Regions from separate parts of the Streptomyces sp. NPDC015130 genome, predicted to be linked through region 2. Evidence: riboswitches for the same ligand, from Rfam matches in the RefSeq annotation. Region 2 holds a riboswitch; each other region holds the start of a gene.
The links. A riboswitch is a leader RNA that binds a small molecule or an ion and turns the genes downstream of it on or off. The one in region 2 is predicted to bind S-adenosylmethionine.
Positions count from the first base shown of each region.

Region 1: another riboswitch for S-adenosylmethionine. It lies ahead of thrC (threonine synthase); the one in region 2 lies ahead of ACF08F_RS10035 (IclR family transcriptional regulator).
Region 3: another riboswitch for S-adenosylmethionine. It lies ahead of ACF08F_RS04720 (aminotransferase class V-fold PLP-dependent enzyme); the one in region 2 lies ahead of ACF08F_RS10035 (IclR family transcriptional regulator).

Region 1 is NZ_JBIBVC010000005.1:404,125-410,009, reverse strand. It holds gene ACF08F_RS13320 (DUF11 domain-containing protein) at 1-910, opposite strand, end outside; gene ACF08F_RS13315 (glucosyl-3-phosphoglycerate synthase) at 949-1,917, opposite strand; SAM riboswitch class I at 2,067-2,213, shown strand; gene thrC (threonine synthase) at 2,231-3,517, shown strand; gene ACF08F_RS13305 (MoaD/ThiS family protein) at 3,532-3,807, shown strand; gene ACF08F_RS13300 (cold-shock protein) at 4,244-4,447, shown strand; gene groL (chaperonin GroEL) at 4,769-5,885, shown strand, end outside.
Region 2 is NZ_JBIBVC010000004.1:309,863-315,747, reverse strand. It holds gene ACF08F_RS10050 (molybdopterin-binding protein) at 1-253, shown strand, start outside; partial or broken gene ACF08F_RS10045 (molybdopterin molybdenumtransferase MoeA) at 420-938, shown strand; partial or broken gene ACF08F_RS10040 (hypothetical protein) at 1,067-1,522, shown strand; SAM riboswitch class I at 1,662-1,803, shown strand; gene ACF08F_RS10035 (IclR family transcriptional regulator) at 1,993-2,715, shown strand; gene ACF08F_RS10030 (HEAT repeat domain-containing protein) at 2,744-4,375, opposite strand; partial or broken gene ACF08F_RS10025 (DUF3052 family protein) at 4,294-4,524, opposite strand; gene ACF08F_RS10020 (hypothetical protein) at 4,571-5,332, opposite strand; gene ACF08F_RS10015 (nitrous oxide reductase family maturation protein NosD) at 5,329-5,885, opposite strand, start outside.
Region 3 is NZ_JBIBVC010000002.1:307,205-313,089, reverse strand. It holds gene ACF08F_RS04735 (Rieske 2Fe-2S domain-containing protein) at 1-708, shown strand, start outside; gene ACF08F_RS04730 (cytochrome bc complex cytochrome b subunit) at 705-2,330, shown strand; gene trpD (anthranilate phosphoribosyltransferase) at 2,469-3,533, shown strand; SAM riboswitch class IV at 3,609-3,725, shown strand; gene ACF08F_RS04720 (aminotransferase class V-fold PLP-dependent enzyme) at 3,947-5,347, shown strand; gene ACF08F_RS04715 (Lrp/AsnC family transcriptional regulator) at 5,418-5,699, opposite strand; gene ACF08F_RS04710 (rhomboid family intramembrane serine protease) at 5,696-5,885, opposite strand, start outside.

The DNA.
Region 1 (5,885 bases), on a different contig from region 2:
CGACCAGGAACCTGTCGCCCGGGGCGTTCCGGTCGCCCTCGTACGCCGTCACGCCCGCCCGGACCGTGCCCGGGCCGCGGCGGAAGCCGTCGACGGTGACGGTGGTGGCGGGGGAGTTCGAGCGCTGCAGGACGTGGCCGCCGTAGACGTACACGTTCCGCCGCTCCGGGGCGCGGACCGGGTCCGGGCCGGGGAAGCGGTGGACGACGGTCAGCGACCAGCCCGCCACGCAGCCCCGGCCGTTCGGCGCCCACACGTTGCCCACCGCGACCTGCGCGTCCGTCCCCGAGACGCCCGCGAAGGCGGCCGTCACGTCCGACTCGCCCGTGTAGTAGTGCGGGCCGCTCGTGTCGGCCGGGTCGGCGACCATGCTGTCGATCGAGACCGGCGTCGCCGCCCCCGTCCCCACCCTGATCACCGGCGCGGTCGTCGCCGGGTCGCCGGGCGAGGCCGTGACGTCGGCGCCCGAGATGTCGCAGCGCCGGAGCTGCGCCCCGCCCGGCCCCTTGTACGTGCCGTCGTTGCCGCCCCAGAACAGTCGGGCGTACGCGACCTCGGCGCCCGCCGGGATCTTCACGTGGCCGGTGCTGGAGCCGAAGTCGGGTGCGCCGCCCCCGGCCGACAGGCCGGCGGCGTCGATCCTCCGCATCACGAACGCGTTGTTGTCGTCGGAGCCCTCACCCCTCGCCGCGGCCGCGCAGCGCGCGGCCGGGCCGGGGAGCTCGGTGGGACAGCCCATGACCGTGTTGCCGATCGTGGTGAAGTCGCCGTAGAGGGACTCGCCGTACCGCTTGCCGAAGGGTTCGACCACGTCGGCCGCGGCCGGAGCGGCCACCGCGGACACGAGCGTGCCCGCGGTGAGGCCGATGGCCGCCAGGACCCTGCCCGGGTGATGTTGTCTGAAGCGCATAAAAGGGCAATGTAGGCAAAGCGGATCATATACGGGCGTTACGCCACGCGGCGGCGCGTGTACTCCGTGATGTCGACCATCGGCGGCCGCTCCTCCGTGTCCACCGCGTAGGTCCGGGGGGTGAACCCGTCCTCGCCCCGCTCGAACTGCGTCAGCCGCGGCCGCACCAGGTGCCCGCGCGAGAGCCGCAGCTGCGCCGTCCGGTAGATGGCCGCGGCCATCCGGCCCAGCGCCCGCTCGTCCTGGTGGCGGTGCTTGCGCACACCCACGTCGACCTGGGCGAGCGCGTCCAGGCCCACCGTGTGCAGGGCGTCGACGAGCAGCCCCAGCTCCACCCCGTAGCCGACCGGGAAGGGGAGGCGTTCGAGGAGCGAGCGGCGGGCCGCGTACTCGCCGCCGAGCGGCTGCACGAAACCGGCCAGCTGCGGCCAGTGCAGGTTGAGCAGCGGGCGGGCCACCAGCTCGGTGACACGACCGCCCTGGGCGGGGGTCTTGCCGGGGGCGAGCTCATCGGACTCCGCGCCGAACGGGCGGTCGTAGGTCGCCTTGACGAAGTCGATCCCGGGGTCCGTGAGCAGCGGGCCCACGATCCCCGTCACGAAGTCCGCGGAGAAGTCCCGCAGGTCCGCGTCGACGAAGCACACGACGTCCCCGCTCGTCACCATGAGCGACCGCCACAGGACCTCGCCCTTGCCGGGGACGGCGGGTATCCGGGGGAGCACCTCGTCCCGCGCGACCACGCGCGCCCCGGCCGCCGCGGCGACCTCCGCCGTGCGGTCGGTGGAGCCCGAGTCGATCACCACGAGCTCGTCCACGAGGGGCACGGCTTCGCTCATCAGCTCGCGGCGGATCACGGCGACGATGTCCCCGACCGTCGCCTCCTCGTTCAGCGCGGGAAGCACCACGCTGACCGTCGTGTTCCGCTTGGCGGCGAGGATCCGCTCCATCGGCCGGTCGGCCACGGACCAGGACCGCCGGTCCAGCCAGCGCTCCACCTCTTCCAGCACGTGATCTCCATCTCGCGGTACGGACGGCCCGTCCAAGCGCCAGGGCCTTCGGTTACAGTCTTGAACAACGCGGATGCCCGATGCACGTCGGGGTGCCGCCCGCGTCGGAGCGCAGGAACGAAAGTCCACCGCGCTTCACAATCGAATACCGCTCATCCAGAGGGGCAGAGGGAAACGGCCCGTTGAAGCCCCGGCAACCCTCCAGTCGGTTTGTCTCGTCCTCCAGCGAGGTCCCCGGCTAGGGAAGGTGCCAAATCCGTCTCATGACGAAAAGTTCGTCATGGGAAAGATGAGGAGAAAGGGCCTCGCCTCCATGGCTGTACAGACTGTCGCCTCTGCCACCACCGTCGACCTCGGTCCCGCTTCAGGACTCTCCTGTCGCGAATGCGGTGAAGTCTTCGCACTCGGTCCGATCTTCGCCTGCGAACTCTGTTTCGGACCGCTCGAAGTCGCGTACGACCTGCCCACCGGTGACCCCGAGGCGCTGCGCAAGCAGATCGAGGCCGGCCCCGCCAACATCTGGCGCTACGCCCCCCTGCTGCCCGTCCCCGCCGACGTCGCCGAGAAGCCGAACCTGAACCCGGGCTGGACCAAGCTCGTCCAGGCCGACAACCTCGCCCGCGAGATCGGCGTCGCCCCCGGCAAGCTCTTCGTCAAGGACGACTCGGGCAACCCGACCCACTCCTTCAAGGACCGGGTCGTCGCGCAGGCCATCGAAGCCGCCCGCGCCTTCGGCTTCACCACCCTCTCCTGCTCCTCCACGGGCAACCTGGCCGGCGCCGTCGGCGCCGCCGCCGCCCGCGCCGGCTTCCGCTCCTGCGTCTTCATCCCGCACGACCTGGAGCAGGGCAAGGTCGTCATGGCCGGTGTCTACGGCGGTGACCTCGTCGCCATCGAGGGCAACTACGACGACGTGAACCGCTTCTGCTCGGAGCTCATCGGCGACCCGCTCGGCGAGGGCTGGGGCTTCGTGAACGTCAACCTCCGTCCGTACTACGGCGAGGGCTCCAAGACGCTCGCGTACGAGATCTGCGAGCAGCTCGGCTGGGTCATCCCCGACCAGCTGGTCATCCCGATCGCCTCCGGCTCCCAGCTCACCAAGATCGACAAGGGTCTGCAGGAGCTCATCAAGCTCGGCCTCGTCGAGGACAAGCCCTACAAGATCTTCGGCGCGCAGGCCGAGGGCTGCTCCCCGGTCTCCGCCGCCTTCAAGGCCGGCCACGACGTCGTCCGCCCGCAGAAGCCGAACACGATCGCCAAGTCGCTCGCGATCGGCAACCCGGCCGACGGCCCCTACGTCCTCGACATCGCCCGCCGCACCGGCGGCGCCGTGGAGGACGTGAACGACGAGCTGGTCGTGGAGGCGATCAAGCTGCTCGCCCAGACCGAGGGCATCTTCGCCGAGACCGCCGGCGGCGTGACCGTCGGCGTCACGAAGAAGCTCGTCGAGGCGGGTCTGATCGACCCGAACCTGACCACCGTCGTGCTCAACACCGGCGACGGACTCAAGACCCTGGACGCGGTGGCCGACACCTCTCAGGCGACCGTCACCATCCGCCCGAGCCTGGACGCGTTCCGCGACGCCGGCCTGGCCCACTGAAAGGCTACGAAGACATGGCCGTGAACGTCCGCATCCCCACCATCCTCCGCACCTACACGGGCGGTCAGTCCGAGGTCCAGGCCGAGGGCGCGACCCTCGCCGAGGTCATCGCGGACCTGGAGAAGAACCACACGGGCATCGCCGCCCGCGTCCTGGACGACCAGGGCAAGCTGCGCCGCTTCGTCAACGTCTACGTGAACGACGACGACGTGCGCTTCGAGCAGGGCCTGGAGACGGCCACCCCGGCCGGCGCCGGCGTCTCGATCATCCCGGCCGTCGCCGGAGGCTGATCGCCGGTCACGGCGGAGGGGGCCGACACCCCCTCCGCCCTCCCGCGCTGTCCCGTCTTTCTTGAATTGCCCCTTCCGCGCCATAAAGCGGAAGGGGCAATTCTGCATGGTTGAGCGGGGTAGAGTTGGGGAAGTCCCCTCCGCTGCTCATGCCGGGCGCATATGAGAATGCGTCTCCGCACGTCTGGAAGCAGCCAAAGTGCGTGTGCGTTGTGTACGTTCTGCGCGGTTTGCCGGGCCCGACTTGCCCCGGAACTCCGGGGATTCTCCCTAATTCCCCTTTCCGGGCTGCCCAGAATTCTCGGTCGAATGACCTGTTGCAGAGGGCAGTTGGGCAGATACATTCAGCGGCGGTCGACGCGCTTCCGGCGCAGGGTCTGACCCGGGTCCGCGAAGTGCGGTTCCCGCGCAAGGGCCAGTAATAGGGGAGTTAGGCATGGCTCAGGGCACCGTCAAGTGGTTCAACGCGGAGAAGGGCTACGGCTTCATCGCGGTCGACGGTGGTGCGGATGTTTTCGTCCACTACAGCGCGATCCAGATGGATGGCTACCGCAGCCTCGAAGAGGGGCAGCGGGTCGAGTTCGAGATTTCGCAGGGCCAGAAGGGTCCGCAGGCGGACATGGTCAAGCTCGCCGTCTGAGCGCGGCGCGATCGGCCACCGACGCAACGCCGTCGAGGGGCCCGCATCCCTGAGGGGACGCGGGCCCCTCGCGTGTTCCCGCACGCGCTCCCGGGCGTGGCGTGGAGCCGCCCGAAACCCGAGAGTCGCTTGCACTCTCCTAGGGCGAGTGCTAATCATTGGCGTTAGCACTCGGAAGGTGAGAGTGCTACTACGAGGATCGGGCAGATGAGGCCCGCGGCCAGGTGGGGCAAGGAACCGCCGGGCTCGCAGGCCGTCCGTCGCGGGCATCGGCGCGGTCCTGGAGCGTTATCCACCCCATGTCCGGGAGGACCACTTCACATGGCCAAGATCATCGCGTTCGACGAGGAGGCCCGGCGCGGTCTCGAGCGCGGCATGAACCAGCTCGCTGACGCCGTCAAGGTCACCCTCGGCCCCAAGGGCCGCAACGTCGTCCTCGAGAAGAAGTGGGGCGCCCCCACGATCACCAACGATGGTGTCTCCATCGCCAAGGAGATCGAGCTCGAGGACCCGTACGAGAAGATCGGCGCCGAGCTGGTCAAGGAAGTCGCCAAGAAGACGGACGACGTCGCCGGCGACGGTACGACCACCGCCACCGTCCTCGCCCAGGCGCTCGTCCGCGAGGGCCTCCGCAACGTCGCCGCCGGTGCCAACCCCATGGCCCTCAAGCGCGGCATCGAGAAGGCCGTCGAGGCCGTCTCCGGCGCCCTCCTCGAGCAGGCGAAGGATGTCGAGACCAAGGAGCAGATCGCTTCCACGGCCTCCATCTCCGCCGCCGACACCCAGATCGGCGAGCTCATCGCCGAGGCGATGGACAAGGTCGGCAAGGAAGGCGTCATCACCGTCGAGGAGTCCCAGACCTTCGGTCTGGAGCTGGAGCTCACCGAGGGTATGCGCTTCGACAAGGGCTACATCTCGGCGTACTTCGCCACCGACATGGAGCGCATGGAGGCGTCGCTCGACGACCCCTACCTCCTGATCGTCAACTCCAAGATCTCCTCCGTGAAGGACCTGCTCCCGCTCCTGGAGAAGGTCATGCAGTCGGGCAAGCCCCTGCTGATCATCGCCGAGGACGTCGAGGGCGAGGCCCTGTCGACCCTGGTCGTCAACAAGATCCGCGGCACCTTCAAGTCCGTCGCCGTCAAGGCCCCGGGCTTCGGCGACCGTCGCAAGGCCATGCTGAACGACATCGCCATCCTCACCGGCGGCACGGTCATCTCCGAGGAGGTCGGCCTCAAGCTGGAGTCGGCCGGTCTCGACCTGCTGGGCCGCGCCCGCAAGGTCGTCATCACCAAGGACGAGACCACCATCGTCGACGGTGCCGGTGACAGCGAGCAGGTCGCCGGTCGCGTGAACCAGATCCGCGCCGAGATCGAGAACTCGGACAGCGACTACGACCGCGAGAAGCTGCAGGAGCGCCTGGCGAAGCTCGCCGGCG
Region 2 (5,885 bases):
GGCTCTCGTGAAGTCCACCGAGGTCGCCCTGGCGACCGGTCCGGTCGAGGGACTGTCCATCCGCAATCAGCTTCCGGGCTCCGTCACCGAGGTCGCGACCGGCGGTGCCATGGGGTCCGTGAAGGTCTCCGTCGAGGGCGGCGAGCTGACCGCCGCGATCACCAGGGACGCAGTCGAGGACCTCGGCCTGGCCGCCGGCTCCTCCGTCGTCGCGCTGATCAAGTCCACGGAGATCTCCCTCTCCGCCGCCTGATCGACGCACTCGCGGTGAGGGCAGTGCTCCCGGACGGGGGTGCGGCCCTCGCCGGGGTGAGGCAGTCGCGGCTCACGGTCGGTGCGCACCGGTGGTGAGCCGGTCGGCGCGGCGGGGACACGAGTTCGGCCGCAACCCGACACACCGGTGGCAGAGTGTGGAGACCATGCCTCCCCCGCCCGCCTCCGCAGCTACCGAACCGTCCTCCGCGGACGCACCGACGCCTCAGCGAGCGGTTCCTTGGCACGAGGCCCGCGTGCGCGCCCACCACGCCGCGCACCCCGTCCCCCCTCGCCGTACACCTCTGCGTGACGCCACCGGACGGACGCTCGCCGACGACGTCCTGGCGCTCGGCCCGCATCCTGCCTTCGATACCTCCGCCATGGACGGGTACGCCGTGTCAGGCGCTCCGCCCTGGACCGTTTGTGGAACGGCGCGGGCGGGCACGGCGTGGCAGGGGGTCCTCGGCCCCGGTGAGTGCGTCCGTATCGCCACGGGCTCTGTCGTCCCGGTCGGCGCGGACGCGGTCGTCCCGCTCGAAGTCGTGACGGGCACCGACGGTCACGTGTTCGGCGCCGCGCCGCCGGGAGCCCGTCACATCCGCCGTACCGGCGAGGACGCGGCAGCCGGCGACCGTCTGGCTCCGGCCGGGACACGCATCGGGCCGGCGCTCGTGGGCCTGGCCGCCGCCGCGGGTCATGACTCGTTGCTGGTACGCCCCCGGCCCCGCGTCGCCGCACTGGTCACCGGCGCCGAACTCCAGCACTCGGGTGCCCCGGAGCCCGGACGGGTCAGGGACGCGCTGGGGCCCTCCTTCCCGGCCTCGTCGCCGAACTCGGCTGCGAGGCGGTCGCGTTGCGCCACGTGCCCGACCATCCCCACGGCGGACTGGCCCATGCGGTCCACGTGCACAGCGAGGCCGCCGACGTCGTCGTGGTCACCGGCTCCACCTCGGTCGGCACTCGCATGAGTCACCAGGTCACACCCGCGGCGCTGCCCCGGAACTGGTGGGACATCCACTGCCTGTTCCGCATCCGCCCCCTCACCCCCTCCCAGGCCGACTCGCCCCATCGGCACGCCTCAACACCCGCAAGGAGCAGGCAAGTTGAGGAGTTCGACACCCACTGTCCCGCTCCTGATCCTTCTCCTCGTCATCACGCGCAAGCGCCGGCCTGCCTGGCTGAGGCGTCGCGCCGAGGAACGCACGGCGCCGCGCGCTCTGCGACGGGAACTGCGGGCGGGGAACGCGCCTGCCGAAGCCCCTCGTGAAGCGCGGACAGACGGCACCGAACACCGGTAGCCGGAGCAGCGGACCCCCCTGACGTTGCCGCGACTCAACCCGGCCCGCCGCATCCCGGAGCGGGAAGGTGTTGGCGGGCAGCCCCGGGAGTCTTGTATGGTTCCTCGCGAATCATCCAGAGGGGTGGAGGGACCGGCCCTACGAAGCCCCGGCAACTCCCCGGTCGACTCGGCGCTCATCGTTCGCGCCGCGCCGTCGGGGTCAGTGCCAACTCCGGCCCGCGCCAACGTGGCGTGGGAAAAGATGAGGAGACACGGTGCTCTCTGCGCTGCCCTTCGCCCCGGCTCTGTCCGTCCCGGGCCTTCCGCACACCCATCTCGTGATCGCCGCGGCATGCCGGCCGGCCGTTTCGGCCCTTCCCCGCTGACCGTCCCGCCCTCACTCTGAGCGAGATCGCCGCGAGTCATCGCTCGCGGACCGAGACTGGAGCACCCCTTTCATGGACATTCCGGATATTTCTAGTGGTGTTGGCGTCCTCGACAAGGCCGCAGTCATCCTCGGCGCGCTGGCGTCGGGCCCGGCCACACTCGCGGAACTGGTCGCCGCCACCGGCCTGGCACAGCCCACGGCGCACCGGCTTGCCCTCGCACTCGAGCGTCACCGCCTGGTCGGCAGGGACCTGCAGGGCCGCTTCGTCCTCGGCCCCCGGCTCGGCGAGCTCTCGGCCGCCGCGGGCGAGGACAGCCTGCTGGCCGCGGCCGGCCCGGTCCTCACCTCCCTGCGGGACTCCACCGGTGAGAGCGCACAGCTCTTCCGGCGCCAGGGCGAGACACGTATCTGTGTCGCCGCCGCCGAGCGGACCGCCGGCCTGCGTGACACCGTGCCCGTCGGAACCGCACTGCCCATGAAGGCCGGCTCCGCCGCCCAGGTCCTGCTGGCCTGGGAGGAACCCGAGCGCTTCTACCAGGCGCTGCAAGGCGCACGTTTCACGGCCACCGCCCTCAGCGGCGTACGGCGCCGCGGATGGGCCCAGTCGATCGGCGAACGCGAACCCGGGATGGCGTCGGTCTCGGCCCCGGTCCGCGGCCCGTCCCACCGGGTCGTCGCCGCCATCACCGTCACGGGCCCCGTCCAACGGCTCACCCGACACCCCGGCAGCCGACTCGCGCAGGCCGCCGTCAACGCGGCCGACCGCCTCACCCGAGCGCTCTCCCACCCCTGACCACGGCACCGCGTCCGCGGCGCTGCGGTCAGTCCTGGCGACCGTACGCCGCTGCCAACTCCGCCAGTCCCTCCAGGCCGCCGTCGGTGGCCCCGCCCTCACCCTCGCGGGCGAGCAGGAGGACCCGGGCGGGCACGCCCGCGGTCGCGTACGCGGCGAGCCGGTGGTGACCGTCCAGTACGGCACCCACCAGCCATCGCTCCTCGTGCCGGGCCTCGACGTACCGGTCGTCGATCCAGCCGAGGACCACGGCGGCGGGCCGCTCCCCCGCTGCTATGGCGGCCGCGTGCCGGGCGACGGTCGCCTTGTCGAGCGCTTCCGGCGGCTGCGAGGGCAGGACGGCGCCGTAGGTGGACGGGACCCGGCCGCCCGGGACCGGCGCGGTGAGCTGGAAGTGCGAGACGCCGGGCCAGTAGTCCTCCGGCCGGTCGTCGTACGCGGAGTCGTCGTCCTCCTCCACCCGGGCCGCCGTGCGGCGGTACCACCAGGACCGGGCGGGCTCGGACACTTGCTCCAGCGGGAGGTCGAGCAGGAGAGCACGGTAGTGACCGGTCTCCAGTTCGCCGAGCACAGGGCTCCACTCGGTGAGCAGTCCGGCGTCGAGCCGGTCCAGAGCGGCCAGCCGCCCGCGCATGCGTGCCGCGATCCTCCTCGCCTCCTCTTCAGGCCAGTCCAGCAGCGTCAGTCCCAGCTCGCACGTGTCGCAGAACGAGCCGAGCCGGTACAGCGGCTTCCCGTCGAAGGTCAGGGACCGGTTCCAGCGCGGCCAGGTGGAACCGGGCAACGGCGGATCGAAGGCGATCCGAATCCGGCCCGCGCCGCCGTCCACGGAGAACCGGGCCCGTGTGTCGGACTCGACGACAAGATCCCGTACCCGCACGGGCTCACGATCGGTGCGACCGTCGGCCCAGCAGGCGCGCACGGCCGCCGCGTACGCCGCCCCGCTCGCCCCCTCGGGCAGCAGCGGGTCGCGTCCGGTGAGGCGTACGAGCGCGTCATGGACGTCGTACACCCGCTCCTCGCCGCTCTCGGCCAGCCATCGAAGCAGATGCGGTACGGCGGCGGGATCGCCCATCAGCTCCAGGGCGACGGCGAACGCGGTGTGGTCGAGCCCGGTCACCTCGGACAGCCTGCCGGCGATCGGGCCCGTCCACTCGCGGGCGCCGAGTCGCCCCAGCGCGAGAGCGGCGCGGCCTCGTACGGCGGGGTGTCCGAGGAGGGCGCCGAGGTACGGGGCGAAGGACGGGTCGCCTGAGAGTCCCATGGCGTCGACGAGTTCGGGAGCGGGCGGGCCGCCGACGCTTCCCTCGCTCCCTCCGGATGCCGGGGGCTGCCCCCCGTACATGCGCAGCAGCTCCGGGGGCAGCCGTAGTCCGCGCGCCACGGCAGCTCTCAGAAGGTCCTGACGGTCACCGGCGCCGACCAACGGCTCGGCGAGCAACCGCAGCAGCACCTCGTCACCGGCCTTGCCGAGCCCCCGCAGAAGCCCGGCAAGGTAAGGACGGAAGGCGGCCCGGTCTTCGTCCGACCGGTACAGCTCCTCGACGGCCTCGGCCAGACCGCCGGGCCGGTCGGTGCTCAGCTCGTACAGCGCGGTCCACGGATCGCCTGCGCACAGAGCGGCCCGCAGACGCACCGGGACAGTGTCACGTTCCCCCATGCGGGAAGTATCAGCCACGAACGAGCGGCAGCGGGAGGGGCGAGTACCCAGACCACCCCGCTCTCTGACGGCGGGCCGACCGCGTCGGTGAGCGCGTCCACCAGGTCGCCGTCGCTCTCCCGACACCACAGCAGGACCACGTCGACGACGTCGTCGGCGGTCCGCTTCCCGGCGTCCGCTCGCCACCGGGCCGGGTCAGCGGCTCGACGGCGCGGGCGTGGCTGCGGCGGGTGGCGGTGAAGGCAGGGGGTCCGCTGCGGTCCGGGAGAGGTCGGCGGTCATCCAGGCGCTCTCCCCGCCGGCGCGTGCCTGGAAGCGGAGCAGGCGGCCGTCGCGGTCGATCCAGTACCGGGTGTTGCCGAGTGCGGGCCGGTCGGATGCAGCCTGGGATGCCGCGGTGGGGGCGGCGGGGCCCGCGACGACGATGACCGGTGTCCCGGCGATCCTGTCCTGCCTGACCAGGCGGGCGCTGCTGCGGGCAAGGAGCTGGGCGTTGTCCGGGCGGTCGGTGCCCAGGTTCAGCAGCAGGATCAGGGCGGTGTCGAGGGGTGAGCGGTGGGGGGTGAGCCGATGTGTCTCCCAGCCGGTGGCCGGGGGCCGTTTCGGGAGTCCGCCGGTCCAGTGGGGGCGGGTGGTGACGTGTGTGATCGTCCACTGGACGAGTTCGCGGACGGGCGGCTCGGCGTCGTTGCGGATTTCGGCGTAGCCGAGGTGGCGACGCCAGTCGACGCGGCCGGTGAGGGTGATGGTGCGGCCCTGCGAGGGGATGGTCGTGGTGACGTTGCCGGTGCCGCGCCGGTACGTGGTGAAGCGGGCGAGCGCCACGCGGTCGGCCTCGTCGGCGGTGAGTGGCCGGGGGCCGTTGTTCTTCGTTTCGGACGCTGCGGGCCCGGAGCATGCGGTGAGGGCGAGCCAGCAGGTGAGTACGGCCGCTGTCGCCCGGCGGATCCGGCTCATCGGCTGTCCCTGCTGTATCGGGCGAACAGGGTCGCGTCGGGGAGGCGGACGGTCATCGGGTCGATGGGCTCCGGCCCGGCGGTGGCGGGCGTGGCTCCGGCCGTTGTGGCCTGGGGGAGTTGGGGTTGGTCCGGGGGAAGGGGGATGTCGAGGAAGGGCAGGCCGAGGGGCGCGGCCGGGGTGTCCAGTGCGGTCCGTGGGCCTGTTGTGGGGGCGCTGTCGCCGGGGCAGGCCATCGTGTCCGCGAGGTCGGCGGGGAGGGTGCGGGCGAGCGGCCCGTCGAGGCAGTTGCCGCTGCCGGGGGCGTGCGGCGAGGCGAGGTAGGCGGCGTCGAGGGCGTTGGTGGCGAAGTGGTTGCCGCTCACCCGGTTTCCGACGGGGGGCATGTCCTCGGAGGAGGAGAGGATCAGGGCGGCGCGGGGGTGGCCGGTGACGCGGTTGCGCAGAACGGCGTTGTCCCGGCCTCCGGAGATGCCGATCCCGATGCCGAAGCCGCCGTCGGCTTGTTCGGGCGTGTCGTGTGCGGTGTTGTCGGCGACGAGGTTGCCGGCGA
Region 3 (5,885 bases), on a different contig from region 2:
TGGGCCCGCACCCTGATGTCCGACGTCGAGGTCGCCGACGAGCGTCACCCGATCGCGGCGTCGCCCGAGGTCAAGGCGCAGGTCATGGCGGACTTCGCGGCCGGTGCCGCCGAGTCCGGCTTCGGCCGCCGCAAGCTCATCCGCAACACGATGTTCGGTGCGCTGGCGCTCGTCCCGCTCTCCGGCGTGATGCTCCTGCGCGACATGGGTCCGCTGCCCGAGAAGAAGCTCCGGGTCACCAAGTGGGCCCGCGGCAAGCAGCTGATCAACATGAACACGCACGAGCCGCTGCGTCCCGAGGACGTCGCGGTCGGTTCGCTGACCTTCGCGATGCCCGAGGGCATGTCGGAGCACGACCACGACTTCCAGGTCGAGATCGCCAAGGCCGCCCTGATGATCGTCCGGATCCAGCCGGAGGACATCAAGGACAAGCGCGAGCTCGAGTGGTCGCACGACGGCGTCGTCGCCTTCTCGAAGATCTGCACCCACGTGGGTTGCCCGATCTCCCTGTACGAGCAGCAGACGCATCACGTGCTGTGCCCGTGCCACCAGTCCACCTTCGACCTCTCCGACGGCGCCCGCGTCATCTTCGGCCCGGCCGGTCACGCCCTCCCGCAGCTGCGGATCGGCGTGAACGACAAGGGCTTCCTGGAGGCGCTCGGCGACTTCGACGAGCCCGTCGGTCCTGCCTTCTGGGAGCGCGGATGAGCACCGTGACCGAAACGACGAAGAAGGCGCCCGCCGGTGAGCGGGTCGCCGACTGGGCCGACGGTCGCCTGGGGATCTACACGCTGGCCAAGGCCAACATGCGGAAGATCTTCCCGGACCACTGGTCCTTCATGCTGGGCGAGATCTGCCTCTACAGCTTCCTCATCATCATCCTGACGGGCGTCTATCTGACGATGTTCTTCCACCCGTCGATGAACGAGGTGGAGTACGTCGGACCGTACGTCCCGCTCCAGGGACAGCTGATGTCCGAGGCGTTCAACTCGACCATGCACATCTCCTTCGAGGTGCGCGGTGGTCTGCTGATCCGGCAGATCCACCACTGGGCGGCGCTGATCTTCCTCGCCGGCATGTTCGTGCACATGATGCGTGTCTTCTTCACCGGCGCGTTCCGCAAGCCGCGTGAGATCAACTGGCTGTTCGGCTTCCTGCTGTTCTTCCTGGGCATGTTCACCGGCTTCACCGGTTACTCGCTCCCGGACGACCTGCTCTCCGGCACCGGTGTCCGCTTCATGCAGGGCGCGATCCTGTCGGTGCCGATCGTCGGCACCTACCTCTCGATGTTCCTGTTCGGCGGGGAGTTCCCCGGCGGCGACTTCGTGGCCCGGTTCTACTCGGCGCACGTGCTCCTGCTGCCCGGCATCATGCTGGGCCTGGTGGTCGCCCACCTCATCCTGGTGGTCGTCCACAAGCACACGCACTACGAGGGCCCCGGCCGCACGAACAAGAACGTCGTCGGCATGCCGCTGCTGCCCGTGTACATGGCGAAGGCCGGAGGCTTCTTCTTCCTGGTCTTCGGTGTCATCGCGGTCATCTCGGCGATCGCCTCGATCAACCCGATCTGGGCGCTCGGCCCGTACCGCCCGGACCAGGTGTCCACCGGCGCCCAGCCCGACTGGTACATGGGCTTCGCCGAAGGCCTGATCCGTGTCATGCCGGGCTGGGAGATCAACCTCTGGGGCCACACGCTCGTCCTGGGCGTGATGATCCCGCTGGCGATCTTCCCGGCGGTCCTGGCGGCCATCGCGGTCTACCCGTTCATCGAGTCGTGGATCACCGGCGACAAGCGCGAGCACCACATCGCGCAGCGCCCGCGCAACGCTCCGACGCGCACCGCCTTCGGTGTCGCCTGGATCACCGCGTACATGATCATGCTCGTCGGTGGTGGAAACGACCTCTGGGCCACCCACTTCCACCTGTCGATCAACTCGATCACCTGGTTCGTACGGATCTTCTTCTTCGTCGGCCCGGTCATCGCGTTCATCGTCACCAAGCGGATCTGCCTCGGCCTCCAGCGCCGGGACAAGGACAAGGTGCTGCACGGCCGCGAGTCGGGCATCATCAAGCGCCTGCCGCACGGTGAGTTCGTCGAGGTCCACGAGCCGCTCAGCCAGGGCGAGCTGCACCGCCTCACGGCGCACGAGCAGTACGAGGCGGCGGAGCTGCCGCCGGCCGTGGACGAGAACGGCGTGGAGCGCAAGATCGGCGCGCTGGAGAAGCTCCGGGTCAAGCTCAACAAGGGCTACTACGGCGCGGACAACCAGGTCGCCAAGCCCACCGTCGAGGAGTACAAGGAGATCCAGAGCGGCCACGGCCACCACTGATCCCCTGACCTTCCCCTGATGCAGGTCGCCACGGTGAGAGCCCCGTCCATTCGATGGACGGGGCTCTTCGCCGTCCCCGAGGGTCGATAGGGTGAGTGTCGTTACCTGTTACGTGCAGAGCAGACAAGAGGAGCGGCCATGAGCGCTGTGCACCCCGCTGGAGGCGACTTCGCGGCGGGCCGCTCCTGGCCCGTCGTCCTGGACGGTCTTCTCTCCGGCCGCGACCAGAGCGCCGACGACACGGCCTGGGCGATGGACCGCATCCTCCGCGGCGAGGCCACCGACGCCCAGATCGCCGGCTTCGTCGTCGCCCTGCGCGCCAAGGGCGAGACCGTGGAGGAGATCACCGGTCTCGTCCGGACCATGTACGAGCACGCCAACACGATCGAGGTGCCCGGCCCCTCCGTCGACATCGTCGGCACCGGCGGCGACGGGGCCAAGACCGTCAACATCTCCACCATGTCGGCCATCGTCGTCGCCGGCACCGGGGCCAAGGTCGTCAAGCACGGCAACCGGGCGGCGTCCTCCGCGTCCGGCGCCTCCGACGTCCTGGAGAAGCTCGGCGTCAACCTGCAGCTGACCCCGAAGAGGGTCGTCGAGGTCGCGGAGGAGGCGGGCATCACCTTCTGCTTCGCGGTGAAGTTCCACCCCGCGCTGCGGCACGTCGCGACGGCCCGCAAGGAGCTGGGCATCCGGACCGTCTTCAACTTCCTGGGCCCGCTCACCAACCCCGCCCGGGTCAGGGCCCAGGCGACCGGTGTCGCCGACCCCCGGATGGCCCCGATCGTCGCCGGGGTCCTCGCGGACCGCGGCTCCTCCGCGCTCGTCTTCCGCGGCGACGACGGCCTCGACGAGCTGACCACCACGGCCACCTCGCGGGTCTGGGTCGTCCGGGACGGCGCGGTGCGGGAGGAGGCCTTCGACCCCCGGGACGTGGGCATCGGGATCGTGCCGGTGGAGGCCCTGCGCGGCGCCGACGCCTCGTACAACGCCGACGTCGCCCGACGGCTCCTCGCCGGGGAGCCCGGACCCGTACGGGACGCGGTGCTGCTCAACTCGGCGGCGGCGCTGACGGCCCTGGAGCCGGGTGGCGGCACCCTCGCGGAGCAGCTGCGGGCCGGAATCGAGAAGGCCGCCGAGTCGATCGACTCCGGGGCGGCCGGCCGGGCCCTGGAGCGCTGGATCGCTGCCAGCAACGCGTAGTCGACCCCGAGGCCCCGGTCCAGTATGCGGACCGGGGTCTTGCGCTTCGGTGATCATGTGGCAGGATGCATGCCAGGTCATGAGTGACAGCTACGAAGCCCCGGCTTGCTGTCCGGCAACCCTCCGTCCGTGGCGGGGTGCCCCGGGTGAAGACCAGGCCGTGGACAGCAAGGTCCACGGCAAGCGCGGACCCCTCGACACACCAGGGGTCCTGGTCTCTCGAGGAGCGTTTTCCGTGAGCAAGCGAATGCGATAGGGCGAATCCGCCCCTTCTTCACCCTCGGAACAGGGTCACTTCCGCGTACCCGTGTGCGCTCCCGACGTCCCCGAGGCATCACCCGTACCCCGCCGCCTCCCGGCCGCGTACGGCCCCCTTTGAAGCCATTCCGCACCGCCCGCCGGGAGATACCGCCATGTCCGCATGCCCGAACACCGCCACCGCCACCACCGCCGTCTCCGCCGCGGAGTCCGCCGACCCCTGCTGCGCCGCCCCGCTGCCGGTGCTCGGCCGGGACGTCACCGTCCCCCTCGTCACCGGCGGCGAAGTGACCTACGCGGCCCTCGACTACGCCGCCAGCGCCCCGGCGCTCCAGCGGGTCTGGGACGACGTCGCCGCCTACGCCCCCTACTACGGCAGCGTCCACCGCGGCGCCGGCTACCTCTCCCAGCTCTCCACCGACCTCTTCGAGAACAGCCGCGCCACCGTCGCCGAGTTCCTCGACTGCCGCCCCGGCGACCAGGTCGTCTTCACCCGCTCCACCACCGACTCGCTCAACCTGCTCGCCCGGACCGTCCCGGCCGGCTGTGAGGTCTTCGTCTTCGAGACCGAGCACCACGCCTCCCTCCTCCCGTGGCAGGACGCCCGCGTCACCTACCTCAACGCGCCCCGCACCCCCGCCCAGGCCGTCGAGACCCTGGAGCGCGCCCTCGCCGACCGCGACCCTCACGGCCCCGCCCTCGTCTGCGTCACCGGCGCCTCCAACGTCACCGGTGAGCTGTGGCCGGTGAAGGAGCTCGCCGCCGCCGCCCACGCCCACGGCGCCCGGATCGTCCTCGACGCCGCCCAGCTCGCGCCCCACCACCCCGTCTCCGTGCGGGAACTGGACGTGGACTGGGTCGCCTTCTCCGGGCACAAGCTGTACGCGCCCTTCGGCTCGGGCGTCCTCGCGGGCCGCTCCGACTGGCTCCAGGAGGCCGAGCCCTACCTCGCCGGCGGCGGTGCCTCCCGCAAGGTGGCGCGCCGCGCCGACGGCGGCGTGGACGTGGAGTGGCACACCACCGCGGCCCGCCACGAGGCCGGCTCCCCGAACGTCATCGGCGTCTACTCCATCGCCTCCGCCTGCAAGGCGCTCACCGAGGCCGGCTTCGACCAGCTCGTCGCCCGTGAGCGGCACCTGATCGACACCGTCCGCGCGGGACTCGCCGAGGTTCCCGAGGTGCGGGTCCTCTCGCTCTTCGGCGACGACGCGCCGCGCGTCGGCGTCATCTCCTTCGTCGTGGAGGGCTGGAACAGCTCCCACTTCGCCGCCGCGCTCTCCGCCGAGTACGGCATCGGCGTCCGCGACGGCCTCTTCTGCGCCCACCCGCTGGTCCGCACGCTCCTCGGCAGCGACCCGCAGGACCCGGGCGAGTGCGGCGCGCCCGAGGCCGCCCCCGGCGAGCGCTCGCTCAACGCCATCCGGGTGAGCTTCGGCGCCGGTACGCCGGACGAGCACGTGGAGCGGTTCGTCGGCGCCGTGAAGGAGCTCGTCCGGGACGGCGCGCAGTGGAAGTACCGCACCGAGGACGGCCGCTGCGTCCCGGACCGCGGCTGATCACTCACTCGTACGGGTGAAGGGGGCCTCCCGATCGGGAGACCCCCTTCATCTGTGCGTGTGCGCGGCCTCAGGACTCCAGGCCGATGGCGAAGGCCGCCTCCAGATCGTGCTGGGAGTAGGTGCGGAACGCCACGTGCGTGTCCGTGGCCTCGACGCCGGGGATCTTGCTGATGCTTCCGGGGATCACGTCCGCCAGGTCGTCGTGGCGCGACACCCGCACCATGGCGATCAGGTCGTAGGTGCCGGTCACCGAGAAGACCTCGCTGACGCTGTCGAGCGAGGCGATCGACTCGGCGATCTCGGGGATGCGGTCCACGCTGGTCTTGATGAGCACGATCGCGGTGATCACGGCTGGCTTTCTCCCTCGGTCGCCGCGGCTGGTGCCTTCACTCTATCCCCACCCCGGTAGCGGCCCCAGGCGTACAGGAAGCCGACGGAGAAGCCCACCACATGGGAGAGATAGGCGACGCCGGGGCCCGGTCCCGCCGCCCGCGCCGCCAGCCACTGGAGCACGAACCAGAAGATCAGCACGATC